Regions from separate parts of the Rhodococcus sp. NPDC059179 genome, predicted to be linked through region 2. Evidence: riboswitches for the same ligand, from Rfam matches in the RefSeq annotation. Region 2 holds a riboswitch; the other holds the start of a gene.
What was found. Region 2 has a riboswitch for thiamine pyrophosphate ahead of thiC (phosphomethylpyrimidine synthase ThiC). Riboswitches for the same ligand answer to the same signal wherever they lie in the genome.
Positions count from the first base shown of each region.

Region 1: it holds a riboswitch for thiamine pyrophosphate, as region 2 does, so the genes downstream of both, ACFXMV_RS08525 (TenA family protein) here and thiC (phosphomethylpyrimidine synthase ThiC) in region 2, are expected to answer to the same signal.

Region 1 covers NZ_JBHZBV010000003.1:40,801-44,168, forward strand. The annotation lists gene ACFXMV_RS08510 (hypothetical protein) at 1-385, opposite strand, end outside; gene ACFXMV_RS08515 (class I SAM-dependent methyltransferase) at 498-1,085, opposite strand; gene ACFXMV_RS08520 (metal-sensitive transcriptional regulator) at 1,096-1,365, opposite strand; TPP riboswitch at 1,476-1,572, shown strand; gene ACFXMV_RS08525 (TenA family protein) at 1,560-2,270, shown strand; gene ACFXMV_RS08530 (ABC transporter substrate-binding protein) at 2,267-3,289, shown strand; gene ACFXMV_RS08535 (ABC transporter permease) at 3,267-3,368, shown strand, end outside.
Region 2 covers NZ_JBHZBV010000006.1:180,457-183,824, forward strand. The annotation lists gene thiD (bifunctional hydroxymethylpyrimidine kinase/phosphomethylpyrimidine kinase) at 1-156, opposite strand, end outside; gene thiC (phosphomethylpyrimidine synthase ThiC) at 167-1,813, opposite strand; TPP riboswitch at 1,805-1,927, opposite strand; gene ACFXMV_RS14880 (GNAT family N-acetyltransferase) at 2,160-2,492, shown strand; gene ACFXMV_RS14885 (GNAT family N-acetyltransferase) at 2,641-3,018, shown strand; gene ACFXMV_RS14890 (hypothetical protein) at 3,180-3,368, shown strand, end outside.

The DNA of each region.
Region 1 (3,368 bases), on a different contig from region 2:
CCGCCACGGTCTCGGGAGCCCAGTTGGACGGGTAGGTCGCCCAGACGTGCGGGGTGCCGCCGTCGCGCCCGCCGTGATCAGGCAGCGGCTCGCATTCGTGCAGCAGGCTGCTGATCGCGTTCGCGACCACGTCCTCCGCCCGATATCGGGTGCCGTCACTGGCCGCGACCCCCTCGGGATCGCCGACCCGGGACAGGAATCCGGACAGCGTGTGTTCCACGCCGCCGTCCTGTCCGGAGCCGCCGAGGACGGTTCCCCCGTCTGCACGCACATGCAGCACCGTGTCGCGGACGATCACTATCGGGTCCGGGGTCCCCGCGTCATTCGACGCGATCACCGTGTGCGACACGATGCTGCCAACCCTGAGCCCAATTCCCACGGACACGCCAACACCTCATTCGGTATGAACAGATCGCCGTCCGCGCGCCGAATCATTCAGCGCGCGGACGGGTTACATATTGCTATGCCGACGTTCAGGTGTGCGCGCGACACACTGCCTAATCTTCCGGATCCCATGGCGACACCTCGAGCAGGATGTCGATCGCGATGCCCGCGCCCGCCGGCCTGCGGACGTGTTCGAGTGCGTCGACGCGCAGTCCGGTCGACGCCCGGGCCAGGTCGGTGATCCGCGGCAGGATGTCCGTGTCCGGCGGCCCGCCCACGCCGCGGCCGAAGTTCTCGAAGGAGTGCCCGAGGTAGAGCAGCCGGCCGCCCGGCGCGAGCCAACCGGCCGCGCGGGCGATCAGCGCCTCGAGTTCGGCCGTCGGCAGGTGCAGGAAGCTCAGCAGCACGAGGTCCACCTCCGACCGCGGCGCCCATGCGGTGACATCACCGACCTCCCAATCGATCCCGCCATCCGGATCGAGGGCCCGCGCCTGGTCGATCGCGACCGCGGAGTAGTCGACCGCGGTGACCGTCCAGCCCACGCGGCTCAGCCACCGGGCGTGCCTGCCGTCGCCGCAGGCCAGGTCGACCGCCCGGCCCGGGGGCACAGCGGCGAGCCGCTCGCGGATCGTCTCCGCGGGCTCGGCGCCCCACGGGTCGGGCGAATCCCGGTACCTGGCATCCCAGTCCGATGCGTCCACGCCGCCGCCCTCAGGCCAGCGCCAGGAAGAGCTTCTCGAGCTCCGCCTCGGTCATCGGCTCCTGGTTGTCCCGGTTGGTGCCCGCAAGGCAGTCGCGCAGTCCGGTCGCGACGATCTTGAAGCCGGCACGGTCCAGCGCGCGGGAGACCGCGGCGAGCTGGGTCACCACGTCCTTGCAGTCGCGGCCGCTCTCGATCATCGAGATGACGCCCGCCAGTTGGCCCTGTGCGCGCCGCAGCCTGTTGAGCACCAGCGCAATGCTCTCCTCGTCACCCGTCATCTCGCCACTCCCTGCTTTCGCGTCCGGATTCGTCGGCTCCCATGGTACCCGGCGGGGTATATCGCGACGGCGGAGTCGGCCCTGGCCTGCACAGATGCTAAAGTCTGCCGTGTTGAGACACGGGGTGCTCCGCAATCGCGGGGCTGAGAGCAGACCCGAGAACCTGGCCAGGTAATGCTGACGAAGGAATTGTCATGGCTTCGCATACGCCCATCGAGGGCACCAATAGATTTACTGAACACCTGTGGGACCGGACGAAGGCACTGCGCGTCGCGATCGACGAACTGGAGTTCCTCCGGCGCCTCGGCGACGGGACGCTTCCGCTGGACGTCTTCCGCTTCTACGTCGAGCAGGATTCGCTGTACCTGACGGGCTACGCGAAGGCGCTGGCGATCCTCGCCTCGCGGTCCCCGGACCCGACGACCGCCGCCTTCTGGGCGACCTCGTCGGCCACCGCCGCGGTGGTCGAGTCCGCCCTGCACGACGAGTTGCTCTCCGGCGGCGTACTGCCGGCCGCGGAGCGGGAACCGCAGCATTCGTCGGCCTGCCTCGGCTATGTGTCCTACCTGATCGCGGCCGCTGCCACCGAGCCGTACCCGGTGGCAGCGGCGGCGGTCCTGCCGTGCTTCTGGATCTACGCAGAGGTCGGGCGCGACCTCGGCGCGAGCGCGGCGAAGGTGCTGGCCGCCGACCCGTCGCATCCGTACGCGCAGTGGGTGTCCACCTACGACGCCGAGGAATTCCAGACCTCGGCGGCGACGGCCCGCGAGATGGTCGACGCGGCCGCGGCGGGCGCGACCGACCGCGAGCGTGAGGCGATGGTCGAGGCGTTCACGATCGCGACCCGCTATGAGCTCATGTTCTGGGACACCGCGCTCCACCCGCAGCCCTGGCCCGCGCCGTGAGCGCGGGTGTGCGGCGCGTGTTGGCCGGGGTGGTCGCCGCGGTGTCGGCACTGTCGGTGCTGACCGCGTGCGGCGCCGACACCGGCTCCGACGAGACCATCCGGTTCGCCCTCGACTGGACCCCCAACACCAACCACAGCGGCCTGTTCGTGGCACAGCAGCAGGGGTACTTCGCCGAGGCCGGACTCGACGTGGAGGTGTTGCCCTACAACAACACCGCGGTCGACACCCTCATCGACGCCGGGAACGCCGAGTTCGGGATCAGCACCCACGACGCGTCGACGTTCTCCCGGTCCTCCGGCGCCCACACGGTGTCGGTGCTGGCTCCGCTGCAGCACTGGGCGACGGGCATCGGCGTCCGCGCCGACCGGGCGGACATCGTGAGCCCGAAGGACCTCGACGGTAAGACCTATGCGGGATTCGGCGATCCCGGCGAGAACGAGACGCTGCGCCAGGTGATCCGAAACGACGGCGGCACCGGCGATTTCAACTCGGTCACCCTCGGCACGTCCGCGTACGAGGCCGTCTACTCCGGCAAGGCGGACTTCACGGTCTCGTACTTCGCGTGGGAGGGGATCGAGGCCGAACACGCGGGCACCCCGATGAAGTACTTCCGTTACACCGACTTCGGGTTCCCTGACGCCTACGCCATCGTGATCGACGGCAACGAGGACTGGCTCGAGGCGCACCCCGAGCAGGCGCGCGCGTTCGTCCAGGCGCTGCAGCGCGGCTACCAGTTCGCCGCGGACAACCCGGACCAGGCCGCCAAGCTGCTCATCGAGGCCAATCCGGGCGCCTTCAACGACGAGTCGCTGGTGCTCGAGAGCCAGAAGATGCTCGCCGCGCAGTACATGAGGGACGCGGCCGGGAAGGTCGGCACCCAGACGCTCCAGCAGTGGGCGGGCAACTCCGGATTCCTCTACCAACACGGACTGCTGGCCGGCCCGGACGGCAATCCGCTGACCTCCGAACCCGACTGGTCGACGTACTTCACCAATGACTACCTCGGCTCTTCGTAGGCTGATCCCAGCGTTCGTGGTGGTGGCGGCGCTCGTCGCCGCCTGGCAGATCTACGTCGCCGTCAGCGGAATCCGTCCG
Region 2 (3,368 bases):
GGTCACCGCGGCGACGGCGACGCAGGCGTGCACGCCGCACATGGCCATCGTGCGGGAGTCGGCCTGGATGCCCGCGCCGCCGCCGGAGTCGGTTCCGGCGATGGTGAGGACGCGGATCGGGGTCTGGCCGTCCGGGGTCAGGGGCAGCAATTTCACGGGTGAGAGCCTATCGACCGGCCGGAACGACCGGCAGGTACACCTGGGCGCCCGAGCGGGTGAACTCGTCCGACATCGCAGCCATGCCCGCCTCGATCGCGGTGGCGTCGGTCAGGCCGTGCTCCTCGGCGTAGGCGCGCACGTCCGCGGAGATCCGCATGGAGCAGAACTTCGGCCCGCACATCGAGCAGAAGTGCGCGGTCTTCGCCGGCTCCGCGGGCAGCGTCTCGTCGTGGTACTCGCGGGCGGTGTCCGGGTCAAGCGACAGCGCGAACTGGTCCCGCCAGCGGAACTCGAATCGCGCCCTGGACAGCGCATCGTCGCGCTCCTGGGCCCGCGGGTGCTGCTTGGCGAGATCGGCGGCGTGCGCGGCGATCTTGTACGTGATGACGCCGACCTTCACGTCGTCCCGGTTGGGCAGGCCGAGGTGTTCCTTCGGTGTCACGTAGCAGAGCATCGCGGTGCCTGCCTGCGCGATCATGGCGGCGCCGATCGCCGAGGTGATGTGGTCATAGGCGGGCGCGATGTCGGTGGCGAGCGGGCCGAGGGTATAGAACGGGGCCTCCTCGCACAGTTCCTCCTCGAGCCGCACGTTCTCCACGATCTTGTGCATCGGGACGTGGCCCGGGCCCTCGATCATCACCTGCACGCCATGGGATTTCGCGATCTTGGTCAGCTCGCCGAGGGTCCGCAGCTCGGCGAACTGGGCCTCGTCGTTGGCGTCCGCGATGGACCCCGGGCGCAGTCCGTCGCCAAGCGAGAAGGTCACGTCGTACTCGCGAAGGATCGCGCAAAGCTCCTCGAAGTGCGTGTACAGGAACGACTCTCGGTGATGGGCGAGGCACCAGGCCGCCATGATCGAGCCGCCGCGCGAGACGATCCCGGTGACGCGCTTGGCGGTCAGCGGCACGTACCGCAGCAGCACGCCTGCATGCACGGTCATGTAGTCGACGCCCTGCTCGCACTGCTCGATCACGGTGTCGCGGTAGATCTCCCACGTCAGCGCCGTCGGGTCGCCGCCGACCTTCTCGAGTGCCTGGTAGATCGGCACGGTACCGACCGGCACCGGCGAGTTGCGCAGGATCCATTCGCGGGTCTGGTGGATGTCCTTGCCGGTTGACAGGTCCATGATGTTGTCCGCGCCCCACCGGGTGGCCCAGACCATCTTCTCGACCTCCTCGGCGATCGAGGAGGTGACCGCGGAATTGCCGATGTTCGCGTTGATCTTCACCAGGAACCGCTTGCCGATGATCATCGGCTCGGACTCGGGATGCTTGTGGTTGGCTGGGATGACGGCGCGTCCGGCCGCCACCTCCTCGCGCACTATCTCGGCTGAAACACCTTCGCGGGCAGCGCAATAGCGCATCTCGGCGGTGATGACCCCGGCCCGGGCCCAGGCCAGCTGGGTTCTGGCCCCGTCGATCGCATCGGGTTTGGCCCAGTCGTCGCGGGTCTTCGGCAGGCCGGCCTCGAGGTCGATGTGTGCGTCGGCGTCGGTGTACGGGCCGGACGTGTCGTACAGGTCGAGGTGCTCGCCATTGGTCAGGTGGACTCGGCGGACGGGCACCGACAGGCCATCGATTTTCAGGTACTGCTTGGAGCTGCCCTCGATCGGGCCGGTGGTGACGGTGGTACCGGAAACAGAGGTGTCCCTCATGCGTGCTCTCCCTACGCCGGCATTACCCGGTCAGGTTCAACGGTCGACGGCCCTGTCGCTCGAAGAGCTAGCCGTCATCTCAGCCCGCTGGTGCGAGCCCCCGTGGGATGTGTAGTTGTCGCGATGACCCTAGCGCCTGGCGCCCGATCGCCGTCCGGCGGCGTTGTCATCGTCGCCGATACAAACCCGGTATACGGCTCCTCTTCCGCCTTGCCGGACGACGATCGTTTCACCAGGTGCATCCGTCTCAGGGACTTCTTGGCGCAAACGGGCACGGCGAACGGGGCCCGCTCCTATAGTGGCGGAAATCACATTGTGATTACGGATCGGGCAAGGAGACGGGTACATGATCACGGAATCGCCGACGGCAGAGGTGACGAACAATGCAGGTCAGAACCGGTTCGAGCTGCGGCTCAACGGGGACCTCGTCGGCATCCTCGGTTATTACGACTTGGACACGCGCGGGGCGAGGCGGCCATCGGCTGCGACACCGATCGTCTCGTTCATGCACACCGTGATCGTCGAGGACTTCGGCCATCGGGGACTCGCGGCGGTGATGGTGCGCCGCGCCCTCGACGCGGCGCGCGGCTACGGCTGGAAGGTCCGGCCGGTCTGCACGTATCTCCAGCGATTCGTCGCCGACAACCCCGAGTACCGGGACCTCATCGTCCCGGTGTGAGTCTTTCTGGTGCCGATTAGGCCACGATTGGATGGTGACTGGGCAACAAATCGCCCCATCGGCCCCAAATCGGGCGACCCAGCCGGGGCGGGACTGCTTCCATGGTGAGGTGTCTCACATTTTCAAGCGGCATCCTGTCCCGGCAGCGGTGGTGACGGCGCCCGCCCCTGCCCCAGCGAACCCGGCGCTGGCGCGCGTCGTGGACAACCCCTCGCATTCCCGCTTCGACCTCTGGGTCGGCGACGAGCTGATCGGCATCCTCGGCTATCGCGGCGTGGGGGAGTCGACCGAGTTCGCCGGCGGCCGCGGTGAGGTGGTCGCGCTCATGCACACGGTCGTCAAGGAGGAGTTCGGCGGTCGCGGCTGGGCCGCGGTGCTGGTCGGCGACGTGCTGGCGCTGTCGAGGGAACGCGGCTGGCGGCTGCGCCCGGTCTGCACATATGTGCAGCGTTACCTGGGTGTCCACCCCGAGGAACTGGACCTGCTCGTCGACGACGACTTCAGCCCCTTCCCGAATTCGACGTAGCCCACCCGTAAAGCGGCAACTGCCCCTATGCTTCCCCTGACCCGTTGCGGTCGGGGCTCGAAAACGGGGATCTCGAACAGGTTTGGACTTCCCCAGCCCCGGGCGGTGACGGGCGCATGCCATCGCTCCGCGTGTCGGCGCGCCGTGTAACTGGGGGAAGAATGACGATCGTTGTCGCTGCGCGCAAGGGCGCCCAGTGCAAGTCCGCTCGGGTGGCCGGGCTCTCGTCCGATGTCAGGGCTGGGACGGCCTCGCTGGCCGTCGCGCTCGGTGTGGCGGCCTTCGGGATCGCCTCCGTTGGCATCGCGCCGCCCGCGCAGGCGGGCCCGATCCGGGAGCTCGCGAAGTTC